2 regions of the Serratia sp. NPDC078593 genome follow, and region 1 is predicted to be linked to the other one. Evidence: predicted binding sites of a transcription regulator. Region 1 holds the regulator's gene; the other holds the start of a gene.

Region 1 (8,107 bases):
ACCCGCCACCCTTCCACTAGCATGTTGGCGCATTGGCTACGTCGCGGTCACCGCAATGCAACTGAATTATTTAGGGTATATTATTGTCAGCTAATGGTATTGAAGCTAACAGTGCGCTATTGATCAGACAATAGCCATTCACAAGAATTTTATTCACGTTATGTATGAAATCTTTCGCCCCCTAACCGGGGTCAGTAATCCACACCTGCAAACGTTGCTGCCACGGCTGGTACGCCGCCGCGTGTTGCTTAAACCGCACTGGCAACGTCTGGAATTACCTGACGGTGATTTTATCGATCTCGCCTGGAGCGAAGACCCACGGTTGGCGCGCGATAAGCCGCGTGTGGTGCTTTTTCATGGTTTAGAGGGCAACTTTTACAGCCCCTATGCACACGGCCAACTCCACGCCTGGCGTGAGAAAGGTTGGCTGGGCGTGGTCATGCACTTTCGGGGCTGCAGCGGCGTGCCCAATCGTAAACAGCGGATATACCATTCTGGTGAAACCGAAGATGCCCACTTCTTTCTGCAATGGCTACGTGATAACTACGGCGCGGTACCGACCGCCGCGGTCGGTGTCTCGTTGGGTGGCAATATGCTCGCATGCTATCTGGCGCAGCAAGAAAACTCGCGCTTAGTGGATGCGGCCGTCGTGGTTTCCGCCCCACTGATGTTGGAACCCTGCTCACTGCGAATGGAACAGGGCTTTTCCCGAGTTTACCAGCGTTATCTTCTTGGTCAGCTTAAGCAAAATGCCACACGCAAGCTTCTCCATTATCCGGGCTCTTTACCGTTAAAGCTACCTCAGCTAAAAGGGCTACAGCGCATCCGCGACTTCGATGATGTGATTACCGCACGTATTCACGGCTTTAGCGATGCCACGGATTATTATCGCCGTTGCAGTGCGCTACCGCTGCTGCCAAAAATTCAAACGCCGTTATTGATCATCCACGCCAAAGACGATCCCTTCATGACAGCAGACGTGATCCCGGACATCGCCAGCCTGCCGCACAACATCGAATATCAACTCACGGAATGTGGCGGCCATGTCGGCTTTGTCGGCGGCTCACTGAAAAAACCGCAAATGTGGCTGGAACACCGGATACCTGCCTGGCTGCCCCCCTATTTGGAACCGAATGCATGATTATTCCCTGGAAAGACCTGGACAGTGAAACACTGAACAACCTGATCGAATCGTTCGTGCTGCGCGAAGGCACGGATTATGGCGAGCACGAGCGCTCCCTGGCACAAAAAGTAGATGATGTTCGCCGCCAGCTACAAAGTGGCGAGGTGTTATTGGTCTGGTCGGAGTTACATGAAACCATCAATATCATGCCGCGCGGCCAATTCCGCGCCGGCCAGGAAGAAATGTAATCCGTTCTATGACTGACGGCCAAAATCAGGTAACAATGTGCTATACCCAATGCATTCGAGCTGCATCGACGTACAAATCAACGGCTCTCCAAACGCCGAGTCACATAACGACAACGCAGTCGTAAACCGATAGGGGCTTGGTTTATCTCGGCCGCCAAGCCGCGCGCCTGAAGATGCAGCGTATGACTGATAACTTGCGCATTTTAGACGGAGTAATACACCCTATGTCCGCCAAACATCCTGTTATCGCAGTAACCGGCTCCAGCGGCGCCGGCACCACCACCACCAGCGTGGCATTTCGTAAAATATTCCAGCAGTTGAATATCCGCGCCGCGCAGTTGGAAGGGGACAGCTTTCACCGTTATACCCGCCCGGAAATGGATGCGGAGATCCGCAAGGCGCGCGATCTGGGTCGTCATATCAGCTATTTCGGCCCAGAAGCCAATGATTTTGGCCTACTTGAACAAAGCTTCCTCGAATATGGCCAAAACGGCTCTGGTCGTTCACGCAAGTATCTACATACCTACGATGAAGCGGTACCCTATAATCAAGTGCCGGGGACATTCACGCCGTGGGAAGCCTTACCAGAGCCAACCGATGTTTTGTTCTATGAAGGGCTGCATGGCGGCGTGGTCACCGAGCAACATGACGTCGCGAAACAGGTCGACCTTCTCGTCGGCGTGGTACCTATCGTCAACCTTGAATGGATCCAGAAACTGATCCGCGATACCGGTGAACGCGGCCATTCTCGTGAAGCCGTGATGGATTCCGTGGTGCGATCCATGGACGATTACATCAACTACATCACGCCACAATTCTCTCGCACGCATATCAACTTCCAGCGTGTACCCACGGTGGATACTTCTAACCCATTTGCCGCGAAAGCGATTCCTTCACTGGATGAAAGTTTTGTCGTGATTCACTTCCGCGGATTGGATCATATTGATTTCCCTTACCTGCTGGCGATGCTGCAAGGCTCCTTCATCTCACATATCAATACGCTGGTCGTGCCGGGCGGAAAAATGGGGCTGGCGATGGAGCTGATCATGGCGCCACTGGTACAGCGGCTACTGGAAGGGAAAAAAATCGAATAACGCTTCGGCTATGCCTGGGGCGCAGTCGCATGTTGAACCGCCAGCGCCGCGCCCGAGATCTTACTCTACGTCACGCACCTCAAAGCTGTGGGATACCTCGGCGGCTTTCCCCAGCATCAGCGCCACTGAACAGTATTTTTCAGCGGAAAGATCCACCGCACGCTCAACCGCTTTCTCACTCAGCCCTTTACCACTCACGATAAAATGCAGGTTAATGTGGGTAAATATCCGCGGGGCTTCTTCGCGACGTTCAGAACTGAGTTTGACCTCGCAATCGCACACCGCATGGCGGCCTTTTTGTAAGATCGAAACCACGTCGATCGCACTGCAACCACCGACTGACATCAACACCATTTCCATCGGGCTAGGTGCCTTATCGCCTGCGTTGCCATCCATCAGAACCTGATGACCAGACGCCGACTCACCTAGAAACGTTAATCCCTCAACCCACTTTACTCTTGCCTGCATTCTGATTACTCCGGTTAATTTCTTAAAATCAGACTACGCGTTCACACGCAAACTGGCAATGGAACCTGACGCCGGTCATGTGTGAGCGAGACAACACAAGACACCCGCCTCACTCTGTGCTACAAACAAAGCCGAAATAATTCTTGCTGGACACTGATTTTCAGGGAAATGCCCGCAGAAAGGTGCCTAATTTGGTATGTTAACAGAATGTAGCTTGCAGCGCTCACAGCAAGTTAATATGCTAGGGCAATAGCGTATTTTACGGCACGCCTCAAAACGGTTAAATGGCAGTCACTCACCGTCAGCCCTAACTCGTTTGACAGGGAACTCTGACCCCTGTGATACAGGCAGATTACAACAGAGGATAATAGCGAATGGTTCTCGGCAAACCGCAAACAGACCCGACTCTCGAATGGTTCTTGTCTCATTGCCATATCCACAAATATCCATCAAAAAGTACGCTGATTCACCAAGGTGAAAAGGCCGAAACGCTTTACTACATCGTGAAAGGCTCCGTAGCGGTGCTCATCAAGGATGAAGAAGGTAAAGAGATGATCCTGTCCTATCTCAATCAGGGCGATTTCATCGGCGAGCTTGGATTATTTGAAGAAGGTCAGGAGCGCAGTGCCTGGGTAAGGGCCAAAAGCGCCTGTGAAGTGGCTGAAATTTCTTATAAGAAATTCCGTCAGTTAATCCAGGTTAACCCTGACATTTTAATGCGCCTGTCGGCACAGATGGCAAGCCGTCTGCAAGTCACCTCAGAGAAAGTGGGTAACCTCGCTTTCCTTGATGTTACCGGCCGCATTGCGCAAACCTTGCTGAATCTGGCTAAACAACCGGATGCCATGACTCACCCAGACGGCATGCAAATTAAAATTACCCGTCAGGAAATTGGCCAAATCGTCGGTTGTTCACGCGAAACGGTCGGCCGTATTCTGAAAATGCTCGAAGATCAAAATCTGATTTCCGCACACGGCAAAACCATTGTCGTTTACGGCACGCGCTAATCAGTAAAAAACGGCACATCACGCGCCGGTTCAGACTGCTGACAAAGCTCGTTATGAGGGAAAGCGTGGCTGTGGGGTCGTAGTGGCGTAAGCCACCGGAGCACCCCTCGCTACGCTAGGCCCGGGTATCTCGGGGGCCATAGACGACTTCGTCATCAAGCTCAAAACGGCGCCTCACGCGCCGTTTTCTCTTTGGGTTAGATTATCCGCTCTGCTCGGGTTTGATAACACACCGTTTAGGGTATTAACCTGCCTTCACCACATCCTGCACTGCCCGTTCAAACCGTGCCATACCTTCTTCAATATCTTGCAGCGCGACCACCAATGAAGGGGCGAAGCGAATCACATTTGGCCCAGCATTCAAAATCATCACCCCCCGAGCAGCTGCGGCATTCAGGAAATCACGAGCCATACCACGGTAAGCCGCCGTCAGTTCTGCGCCAATCAGCAACCCCATACCGCGAATATCGCTGAAAACCCCGTATTTATTACCGATCTCAGTCAGAGCCGAGACATAAAGCGTATGACGTTGTTCGACGCCACTCAACACCTCATGCGTATTGATCACGTCTAACGCGGCTTCGGCTACCGCACAGGCTAACGGATTACCGCCATACGTGGTGCCATGCGTACCGACCTGCATCACCGAGGCAATCTCTTCGGTGGTCAACATAGCACTCACCGGGAAGCCACCGCCCAATGCTTTCGCGGTGGTTAAAATATCCGGCGTCACACCGTAATGCATATAGGTAAATAGTTTACCACTGCGACCCATACCGCTTTGCACTTCATCAAACACTAATAACGCCTGATGCTGGTCACATAGCTCGCGTACGCCCTGCAAGAATTGCGCTTCGGCCGGTGTGATGCCCCCCTCCCCTTGAATCGGCTCCATCACCACCGCGCAGGTCTGATCATCCATTACCGCCTTCACCGCCGCCAGATCATTGAAGGGAACATGCACGATGTCGGCCGGTTTGGGCCCAAAACCGTCAGAATATTTCGCCTGCCCGCCAACCGATACGGTAAACAGCGTGCGGCCGTGGAACGCATTGTAGAAAGCGATAATTTTGGTTTTGTAAGGGCTGTGGCGGGTGATGGCGTAATGGCGGGCTAACTTGAACGCGGCTTCGTTAGCCTCAGCTCCCGAATTAGCAAAAAATACACGATCGGCAAAAGTCGCGTCGACCAGTTTGGCCGCCAAGCGCAAAGCCGGTTCATTGGTGAATACGTTACTGGTATGCCACAGGGTTTCTCCCTGTTGCTGCAATGCTGCCACCAACGCCGGATGACAATGCCCCAGCGCGGTCACCGCAATGCCACCCGAGAAATCGATATACTCTTTACCTTGACTGTCCCACACGCGGCTCCCTTTACCTTTAACGGGAACAAACTGGGCTGGTGCATAAACAGGCAGAATCACCTGATCAAACGTGCTACGGTTAACGGTGTATTTTTCGGTCATTATCGGCCCACCCTGAGCGCTATCGGTTTCTGACAGGATTATTAAGTGAAATTATAATCACAAAATATGCATAAAAAACCAATCAAGGGCAAACCTAAATCACCGTTAACGATAAATAAATCGTAATCGATTAACTTTTAAGGAAATTATCCAACAACTGGTGCCCCTGCTCACTCAAAATACTTTCCGGGTGGAATTGCACCCCTTCCAGCGCCAATGTGCGGTGGCGAATACCCATAATCTCGTCACGCTCGCCATCGCGTTCGCTCCATGCAGTGATGTCGAAACAATCTGGCAAAGTAGCAGCATCCAGCACTAAGGAATGATACCGGGTGACGGTGAGGGGATTATTTAGCCCACGAAACACCCCGTGGTTACTGTGGCAAATTGCCGAGGTTTTGCCGTGCATCACCTGCCGAGCCCGCACCACATCGGCACCAAACGCCTGCCCCAATGCCTGATGGCCGAGGCAAACACCGAGTATCGGCAGACGACCAGCAAAATGGCCGATCGCCGCCAGCGAAATGCCCGCCTCATTTGGCGTACAGGGTCCGGGTGAAATCACTAAATGTTGCGGAGCCAGCCGTTCAATATCGGCCAGTTGCAGTTCATCGTTACGCTTCACCAACACCTCTGCACCCAGCTCGCAGAAGTATTGGTAAAGGTTATAGGTGAAAGAGTCGTAATTATCGATCAGCAGCAGCATGACAAGTCCCGCAGAAAAAATGCTGCGCTAGTGTACTGCCACTGACGTTATTTGCCGCTTATTTTTTGCGACCCCCGCTAAATGAGCCTAAAATACCACGCAGAATTTTTTTGCTGAGGTCACGCGCCATGCTCTTGGCGGCGGTTTGCACGATACCGTCACGCTTACCACCGCGTGGGCCGGTGGAGCCAAACAACAGCTCGTTTAAACTGCCCATCAAGCCGCCGCCACTTTGCTGGCCAGCCTTCGATGCCGTTTTATCCACCGCTTCCGCATCCTCGCCCACAGTAGAGAACCCTTCGGCCGACAGTTTTTCGTAAGCGGATTCACGGTCGATCATCTCTTCGTATTGGCCGTACAGCGGCGATTGGTTAATCGCGCGGTTCAATCCCTCAGCACCCAGCACACCCATTTTGGACTCTGGCGCAATCACCATCGCCCGCTCCACCACGTTCGGCCGCCCTTTTTCATCCAAGAATGACACCAACGCTTCGCCGACGCCCAACTCAGTAATAGCGCTTTCGGCATCAAAGTCTGAATTAGCACGCAACGTTTGGGCGGCCGCTTTCACCGCTTTCTGATCGCGCGGCGTAAACGCGCGCAGCGCGTGTTGCACCCGGTTGCCTAACTGGCCTAGCACGCTGTCTGGAATATCCAGCGGATTTTGCGTGACAAAGTAGATACCCACGCCTTTTGAACGAATCAGGCGTACTACCTGCTCGATCTTGGTCAAGAGTGCAGGTGGCGCATCGTTGAACAGCAGATGGGCTTCATCAAAGAAGAACACCAACTTAGGTTGCTCAGGATCGCCCACCTCCGGCAGATGCTCGAACAACTCGGCAAGCAACCACAGTAGGAACACCGAATACAATTTTGGCTGATTGATCAGTTTATCTGCCGCCAGCAGGTTGATATTACCGCAGCCATTAGCATCGGTTTTCATCAGATCCTTGATGTCCAGCATCGGCTCGCCAAAGAACTGATTGGCGCCTTGTTCCTCCAGCGTCAATAACCCACGCTGGATCGCGCCGACCGATGCCGAAGAGATGTTGCCATATTGGGTCTGGAACTGTTTCGCGTTATCCCCAACGTATCGCACCATGGCACGCAGGTCTTTCATGTCGAGTAACAGCAGTGCATTATCATCGGCGATTTTGAACACCAATTGCAGCACGCCGCTTTGTACCTCATTCAGATCGAGCAAACGCGCTAGCAACAATGGGCCAAGATCGGAAACGGTCGCGCGGATCGGGTGCCCCTTCTCGCCATAAATATCCCACGGGATAATCGTATTGGCCTGCGGCTGCCAGTCCGTGACGCCAATCGCCGCCAAACGCGCCTGTAACTTTTCGTTGGCAACGGCCTCAGTGCCAATGCCAGACAGATCGCCTTTCACATCAGATAAAAATACCGGCACGCCCAAGCGCGAGAACTGCTCAGCCATTTTTTGCAGCGTCACGGTCTTACCGGTACCGGTCGCACCGGTGATCAGGCCGTGACGGTTAGCCAATGCGGGCAGAATCACCAAATCTTTTACCGGTTTCCCCTCTTTCATCGCTTTGGCGATAATCCGTGCTTCACTCATGTTCTTTTCCTTTGACGCTGACGCGGCGCACATGCGCCTGTTGCTGGCTTTCTGCTACGCATTGCGCAGAGGTGGTCAACAATCATACAGCTTGAAGTATAATGGGTATAAAGCTATAAGCGCGGCTTAACCGCGTCAAGGGCAAACAAACAGAGCAGACCGCTAAACGTTTCTCTCAGGTTAACCCGTCGCCGCCTATCGCCCTATTTATCACTCATCCACGCAACCCTAGCTGTTCTTTGAGCGATTTCAGATAGCGGCGACTGACTGGTATCGGCTCCCCCACCGGCATGATCATTTCCGCCCCGCCGCTTTCTTCAAAACGGATCTCACGCACCTGCTCCAAATTGACCAGATATTGCCGATGGCAACGCAGCAGCGGCGTCCGATTTTCCAACGTGCGTAACGTCA
Region 2 (8,107 bases), on a different contig from region 1:
GATTATGTCCCGATGCCCGCACGCAATGGTTTGAGCAACTTTACGTCCAACCTGGAAGAACCGGCCAGCATGGTCAATGATTTCCTGCGTGGCGATCCGTACCGCGCGATGATCCACTTTAACCGTTTCTTCCTGAACACGCTGTTGGGCATGGGCGGATTGATTGATGTGGCGGGGATGGCGAACCCGAAACTGGCACGTGAAGAACCGCGTCGCTTCGGTAGCACGCTAGGTTATTACGATGTGGGCTATGGCCCTTATGTCCAATTACCGGGTTATGGTAGTTTTACGCTGCGTGAAGAAGGCGGTGAGTGGGCGGATAAACTCTATCCGGTGCTAAGCTATCTGACCTTCTGGATGTCGGCAGGGAAATGGGTGGTTGAGGGCATTGAAACACGTGCACAACTGCTGGATTCTGACGGCCTGCTGCGTAACTCGTCCGATCCTTACCTGATGATGCGTGAAGCTTACTTCCAGCGTCACGATTTCCTGGCGAACGGTGGCGTATTGAAGCCTGAAGAAAATCCGAACGCCCTGGCTATTCAGGATGATTTGGGCGAAATCGATTCAGCAGACTGATAATAAATCAACAAGTTACCTGCCAAGTGGTGGGGCGAACATGTTCGCCCCCCTACGGTTTAGTCATATCTCAAGTTGCCAGCAACCTGCCCATATCACATCCGTCAACCGCGTAGTGGCGTGGCATGCCGCGACAGTTAATTGCTCAGCACCGGAAGCGGGGCGAACATGTTTAGCCATATGCCACGTTGCCAGCAACTTGCCCACATCACATCCGTCAACCGCGTAGAGGCGTGGCATGCCGCGCCAGCTAATCGCTCTGCACCGGAAGCGGGGCGAACATGTTTAGCCATATGCCAAGTTGCCAGCAACCTGCCCACATCGCATCCGTCAATCGCGTAGTGGCGTGGCATGCCGCGCCAGCTAATTGCTCCGCACCGGAAGCGGGACGAACATGTTCGCCCCCTACGGTTTAGCCATATGCCACGTTGCCAGCAACCTGCCCACATCACATCCGTCAACCGCGTAGTGGCGTGGCATACCGCGCCAGCTAATCGCTCAGCACCGGAAGCGGGGCGAACATGTTTAGCCATATGCCACGTTGCCAGCAACCTGCCCACATCACATCCGTCAATCGCGTAGTGGCGTGGCATGCCGCGCCAGCTAATTGCTCCGCACCGGAAGCGGGACGAACATGTTCGCCCCCTACGGTTTAGCCATATGCCACGTTGCCAGCAACCTGCCCACATCACATCCGTCAACCGCGTAGTGGCGTGGCATGCCGCGCCGGCTAATCGCTCAGCACCGGAAGCGGGGCGAACATGTTCACCCCCTACGGTTTAGCCATATCTCAAGTTGCCAGCAACCTGCCCACATCGCATCCGTCAATCGCGTAGAGGCGTGGCATGCCGCGCCGGCTAATCGCTCAGCACCGGAAGCGGGGCGAACATGTTTAGTCATATGCCACGTTGCTAGTAACCTACCCACATCACATTCGTCAATCGCGTAGTGGCGTGGCATGCCGCGCCGGCTAATCGCTCAGCACCGGAAGCGGGGCGAACATATTCGCCCCTACGGTTTAGCCATATGCCACGTTGCCAGCAACCTGCCCACATCGCATCCGTCAACCGCGTAGTGGCGTGGGATACCGCGCCAGCTAATCGCTCAGCACCGGAAGCGGGGCGAACAGGTTTAGCCATATGCCAAGTTGCCAGCAACCTGCCCACATCACATCCGTCAATCGCGTAGTGGCGTGGCATGCCGCGCCAGCCAATCGCTCTGCACCGGAAGCGAGGCGAACATGTTCGCCCCTACGGTTTAGTCATATCTCAAGTTGCCAGCAACCTGCCCACATCGCATCCGTCAACCGCGTAGTGGCGTGGCATGCCGCGCCAGTTAATTGCTCTGCGCTGGGTGCAGGGAGGACTCAAAGCTCTGACAATTGATTAACGAATAGTAAGCAAGGGAGGGGCTACGGCTCAGGCTGGGGCAAAAACAACGCACCATGCCGCTCAGGTTTAAGTGAACGGCATGGTGCTAAATAGCCGGTTTTTAAGCCGGCTGCGTCAACAATTTAGAAGGTGTAGTTGAAGTTTGCGCCGTACAACCAAGCTTTACCTTCAGACTCGAAAGTATACGGGCCTTCTTTGATGGTAACGTGCTGACCGTGCATGTAAGACACACCGACGTCAACCGAGGCATTCTTGTTAAACGCGTAGGTGGTACCGGCGCTTAGCCAGAAACGATCCTGATCCGGAATGGAGATGGAGCGGTTCTGCGCTGGAACAGGACTGTCATCGAAGGCGATACCGGTACGGAACGTCCAGTTATCATCATAGTAATAGGTTGTACCCAACGCGATGCGATACGCGTCTTTGAAGCCTTCATGCTTTTCAAACAACGTTTGGCCGTTGTTACCCGTTGCTTTCAACTCCTGGAATTGACTCCAACTGGTATAGGCCAGGCTGTAGTGAACCGCCCACTGTGGCGCAACTTTGTTATAACCAGAGATTTCCCACATTTCTGGCAGATGCAGAGACAGGGAACCCGACACTGTCTGGCCGTTAGTACCGAGTGGCAGACCCATGGATCCCAGCAGCGGATTATATTGCGCAGGTAGGCTGCTCTTATAATCGCCTTCAAAGTCGATCTTTATCTCTGAGCGATAAGTCAGGCCGTAACGATTGTTTTCGTCCACTTCATATAGAATACCGGCATTCCAACCATAGCCCCATTCGTCACCTTTTAAGTGGGCAATTTGGGTATCGCCAGGGATCTGTGAAATCGGGCCTGCTAACCCCGGTGGCAATTGGCCAGAACCGGCCAGCAGTTTTGGCAAGTCGCCAGCGTAACGCTCGATTTTCGCCTTGGCGTAAACCGCATCAAAGCCCAGACCGAAGCTGAAGTGTTGATTTAAACGATAAGCTGCGCTTAGGTTAAGGTTAGCCGTGGTCAGATCGGTTTTACCGGCAAACGCGCCAGCGGTATAGCTATCATTAAATTCAGTCGCTAAACCGTAGTTACTGGTGACGGAAGCCCCCAGAGCCCACTGATCGTTGATCGGGTGAATATAGTGAAGATTAGGTACCCATGCGGTAGGCGCGATGTTTTTTGCATCAAGACTGGCGCCGCTCGGTGATTGTCCTGAAATGTCGACATCCGGGTTGATGAAGATTGCACCGCCAGAGAAGGACGGGCTATCAAACATCATCATGGTTGCGGGGTTGCGGCTTCCTGATGCTGCGTTGTCTGCAACAGCGCCTTCGCCAGAGAAAGAACGGCCTAAACCAGATGAAGAATACTCATTCAGCTGGAATCCTGCGGCATAGACGTTTGAAGAAATAATTGCCACTGCAGCTGCAAGAGCTGATTTAGTAAATAGGTTTTTCTGGCTCATGACCAAAACCTCATTATGTGTTTATTATTTAAACTATTGTTACTTATAGTAACAAGGAGCGCGGGATTGTAGGGTCCGTTATCATTCAGACAAATCAGACCAGTGGCTGAATTATAGGTCTGACCTGTGAAAATGTTGCAAGTTTGTTTTCCATATATTTCCATTTTGATGTCGAAAAAGAGATCTGCTTAACAAAAAGCGACCGCTTAATAACAAAATTCTTACCAATCCTTAGCAGACGAGCATTTTTATTTGTGATTTCCATCACTTAAAACACCTGCTAACAGTAAGTGCTAGTGCTCCTTTCAACAGGGGAGTAAAATACCCTTTAGATTTTTGTGTTTATGCGCCAGATCAAAATTGGCAATTTGAGGCGGTAAAACCGCCTCGTAAGGAGATTTGAACATGTCAGATGCAATTAACAAATGCAGTGCGCAGGAAACAGCAGCATGCTGCTGTGTGGATGTTGGCACCGTCATGGACAACACTGACTGCACCGCATCCTACAGCCAGGTATTTGCGAGTCAGCAAGAAGCACAACAGATGTTGGCCGCATTGACGGAAAAAGCACGTTCTGTGGAATCCGATCCGTGTGACATCAGCAGCAGCATGAATCCCGTTGAAGGGGGGGTGCAGTTAGATGCTGATTTTACCTTCGCCTGCCAGGCCGAAACGTTGATTTTCCAGCTCGGACTGCGTTAATTGGCGTAAATTTTTTGCGCGGGATCGCCCGCGCACTCATCCTATCCCCCATCCTCTCGGCAGAAAGTTGCTCTTGCTCGCAGATTTCACGCTTACCGGTTTGCCAAATGTAAACATATGGTTAACAATGACCCACATCAGGTCAGACCTGTTTCGATCGTTGCGCTGACGTCATCATCTTCAGGAGCGTTTATGAGTAAGGCACTGCCGCTAGTTACCCGTCAGGGTGACCGAATTGCAATTGTAAATGGACTGCGTACCCCGTTCGCCAAGCAGGCCACTGCCTATCACGGAATTCCGGCGGTGGACCTTGGTAAAATGGCGGTGAGCGAACTATTGGCGCGCAGCGGTATCGAGCCGCAATTAATTGAACAACTGGTCTTTGGCCAAGTGGTGCAAATGCCGGAGGCGCCTAACATCGCGCGCGAAATTGTGCTAGGAACCGGCATGAGCGTGCACACCGATGCTTACAGCGTATCGCGTGCCTGCGCCACCAGTTTTCAGGCTATCGCCAATGTGGCCGAAAGTATCATGGCTGGCAGTATCAGCATCGGCATTGCGGGCGGTGCAGACTCCTCTTCCGTCTTGCCGATCGGTGTTAGCAAAGCGCTGGCGCGAACCTTAGTTGATGTGAATAAGGCGCGCACCTTGTCACAACGGCTTAAGCTATTCAGCAAACTTAAATTCCGCGATCTGTTGCCGGTTCCGCCTGCGGTTGCGGAATACTCCACAGGGTTGCGCATGGGCGATACGGCCGAACAGATGGCCAAGTCACATGGCATTAGCCGGGAAGAACAGGATGCGCTTGCGCATCGTTCGCATCAGTTGGCGGCTAAAGCCTGGGAGCAGGGGCTACTGCGTCAGGAAGTGATGACCGCCTATGTGCCGCCATACAAAGCGCTATTGGCTGAAGATAATAACATTCGTAAAGATTCCAGCCTGGCTTCCTACACCAAACTGAAGCCGGCATTCGATCGTAAACACGGTAGCGTCACGGCAGCCAACAGCACGCCACTGACCGACGGTGCCGCTGCCGTATTGATGATGAGTGAGTCGCGTGCCAAAGAATTGGGATTGGTGCCGCTGGGTTATCTGCGCAGCTTCGCTTTTGCTGCCATCGACGTGTGGGAGGACATGCTACTTGGCCCTTCTTACGCGACGCCGCTGGCGCTGGATCGCGCAGGTATTACCCTGGCTGATTTGGCGTTAATTGATATGCACGAAGCGTTCGCCGCACAAACGTTGGCAAACCTGAAAATGTTCGCCAGCCAAGAATTCGCCCAGCAAAAGCTGGGGCGCAGCGCGGCGATTGGCGAGGTCGACAGAGATAAATTTAATGTGCTGGGTGGTTCAATTGCTTACGGTCATCCGTTTGCGGCAACCGGTGCACGCATGATCACCCAGACCTTACACGAGTTGAAACGGCGCGGTGGTGGCTTAGGGTTAGCGACCGCCTGTGCAGCGGGTGGGTTAGGTGCAGCGATGGTTGTGGAGGTCGAATAATGAATGTTGAAAATGCGTTGCACGAGCAGCGAGCCAAACCCTCGTCATTTCGCTTGACGCTGCGGCCGGATAATATCGGTGTGATCACCATTGATGTGCCGGATGAGAAAGTGAATACGCTGAAAGCGGAATTTGTTGAGCAAGTTAATGATGTGTTGATTAAGGCGCAGCAACATCCTGGGCTCGAAGGGGTGGTGATCGTTTCTGGTAAACCCGATTCATTTATTGCCGGTGCTGATATTACGATGATTGCCGCCTGCAATAATGCCAATGAAGCAGAAGCGCTGGCGCGTAAAGGGCAAAATACCTTGGCACAGATAGCCGCGTTTCCCGTACCGGTGGTGGCGGCGATCCACGGTGCATGCTTGGGCGGTGGGCTGGAGCTGGCATTGGCCTGCCATAGCCGCGTGTGCTCGCTCGACGACAAAACCGCGCTAGGCTTGCCGGAAGTTCAGCTCGGTTTGCTACCGGGTTCCGGTGGCACTCAGCGTTTGCCCCGGCTGATTGGGGCGAGCAAGGCGTTAGATATGATGCTGACCGGTAAACACCTGCGCGCCCGGCAGGCTCTGCGTATGGGGTTGGTCGATGATGCTGTGCCCCACGCTATATTGCTGGAAACGGCCATCAAACGGGCGAAACAGGGATGGAAAAGCAGTGCCAAGTTGCCGTGGCAGGAACGATTGCTGAACGCTCCGTTGGGGCGCAGCGTGTTGTTCAGTATTGTGCGCAAGAAAACCTTGGCGAAAACGCACGGTAATTATCCGGCTGCAGAGCGCATTATTCAGGTGGTGCGCACGGGATTAGAACAAGGCAATGCCAGCGGTTATGAAGCGGAAGCGCGCGCATTTGGCGAATTAGCGATGACGTCAGAGTCCGCCGCATTGCGTAGCCTGTTTTTTGCTTCCACAGCGCTGAAGAAAGAAAAAGGCAGCGACGCGCAACCGCATCCCTTGCAGCGCGTGGGTATCTTGGGCGGTGGTTTGATGGGCGGTGGGATTGCCTGCGTCACTGCGACGCGCGGTGGTTTGCCGGTGCGCATTAAAGATGTGAATGAGCAAGGCATTAATCACGCGTTGAAATACAGTTGGGACGTGCTGAGTAAGCGAGTGCGCAGCAAACGCATGCGCCCTGCCGAACGGCAAAAACAGATGATGTTGATATCGGGTGCCACCGATTACACCGGTTTTGAACGGGTAGATATTGTGGTGGAGGCGGTGTTTGAAGATCTGGAGCTGAAACAGCGTATGGTGGCAGAGATCGAGCAGCACAGTGCTCCTCACACGGTGTTCGCTTCCAATACCTCATCGTTGCCGATCGGCCAAATCGCCGCGAAAGCGCAGCGTCCACAACAGGTGATTGGTCTGCATTATTTCAGCCCGGTCGATAAAATGCCGTTGGTGGAGGTGATCCCCCATGCTGGCACCAGCGATGAAACGATTGCAACCACCGTTGCGTTGGCGAAAAAGCAGGGTAAAACGGCGATCGTCGTGGCCGACCGCGCCGGGTTTTACGTTAACCGCATTCTGGCCCCCTATATTAATGAGGCCGCGCGTTGTCTGCTGGAAGGTGAGCCAATTGAGTCATTGGACAAAGCGCTGGTGGATTTCGGCTTCCCGGTCGGGCCCATCACACTGTTGGATGAAGTCGGTATTGATGTCGGCACGAAAATTATCCCGGTTTTGGTTGAAGAATTGGGGACGCGTTTTGCCGCGCCGGCGGCATTTGATGCCGTGTTAAAAGATGGCCGTAAAGGGCGTAAAAATGGCCGCGGTTTTTATCTCTACCCTAGTGAAGGCCAGCAGCGGCAGCGCGCTAAACGTGCTGACAGTGCGGTTTATTCATTACTGGGTGTGACGGCCAAAGCGCATCTTGAACCGCCGCTAATTGCACAACGGTGTGTGATGATGATGCTGAATGAGGCTGTACGCTGTCTGGATGAGGGCGTGATTCGCAGTGCGCGCGATGGTGATATCGGCGCGGTGTTTGGCATCGGTTTCCCACCGTTCCTTGGCGGCCCATTCCGCTATATGGATGCGCTCGGCATTGAGACCGTGGTTAAAACGCTGCGCTATCTGCAACAGCAGTACGGTGAGCATTTTGCGCCGTGTGAGCGCTTGCAACGCATGGCAGAACAACGGGAAGCGTTTTATCCGCAGTAATATGCAGGGTGACCCGCGGCGCGGTAGACCGATTTGCACTACAGTTGCAAGAGGGTTGCAATGTGATCCTCATCAACGCTTGCGTTACCGTTAAACCCGGATGCTGTACAGGGAAATAGAGGCAGGGTATGGTGGCAAATCGAGAGTAGCGTTTGGTCACCATAAATAACTTTCATCGTGGGTGAGAAAAATTCAACCCGTTGAATTGGTTGTTAAGTGAGCGATGGGTTCACGTTTAACGAGCGTTGGTGTAGAAAACAGCGTTTTCTTTACGTGAACTTTCAGGCAGAATGCCCGGCCGCCATAGAGTGACGGCGAGTTATCGTTT

The links. Region 1 encodes CRP, which controls carbon source genes, mostly activating them, when cyclic AMP is high. Its sites were predicted from a motif close to ATGTGANNNNNNTCACAT; they were not measured.
Region 2: the regulator CRP is predicted to act here: its motif matches at 3,668-3,685, upstream of ACQKDS_RS10190 (YfcZ/YiiS family protein).

What each region holds. Positions count from the first base shown of each region.
Region 1 covers NZ_JBNNGK010000010.1:146,324-154,430, reverse strand. The annotation lists gene ACQKDS_RS13095 (hydrolase) at 161-1,141, shown strand; gene ACQKDS_RS13090 (YheU family protein) at 1,138-1,371, shown strand; gene ACQKDS_RS13085 (phosphoribulokinase) at 1,596-2,465, shown strand; gene ACQKDS_RS13080 (OsmC family protein) at 2,526-2,933, opposite strand; gene crp (cAMP-activated global transcriptional regulator CRP) at 3,308-3,940, shown strand; gene argD (bifunctional acetylornithine/succinyldiaminopimelate transaminase) at 4,185-5,405, opposite strand; gene ACQKDS_RS13065 (aminodeoxychorismate synthase component II) at 5,536-6,111, opposite strand; gene ACQKDS_RS13060 (helicase HerA-like domain-containing protein) at 6,170-7,696, opposite strand; gene btsR (two-component system response regulator BtsR) at 7,911-8,107, opposite strand, start outside.
Region 2 covers NZ_JBNNGK010000007.1:123,903-132,009, reverse strand. The annotation lists gene mlaA (phospholipid-binding lipoprotein MlaA) at 1-579, shown strand, start outside; gene ACQKDS_RS10205 (hypothetical protein) at 717-1,172, opposite strand; gene ACQKDS_RS10200 (hypothetical protein) at 1,491-1,778, opposite strand; gene fadL (long-chain fatty acid transporter FadL) at 2,093-3,415, opposite strand; gene ACQKDS_RS10190 (YfcZ/YiiS family protein) at 3,821-4,117, shown strand; gene fadI (acetyl-CoA C-acyltransferase FadI) at 4,310-5,620, shown strand; gene fadJ (fatty acid oxidation complex subunit alpha FadJ) at 5,620-7,779, shown strand.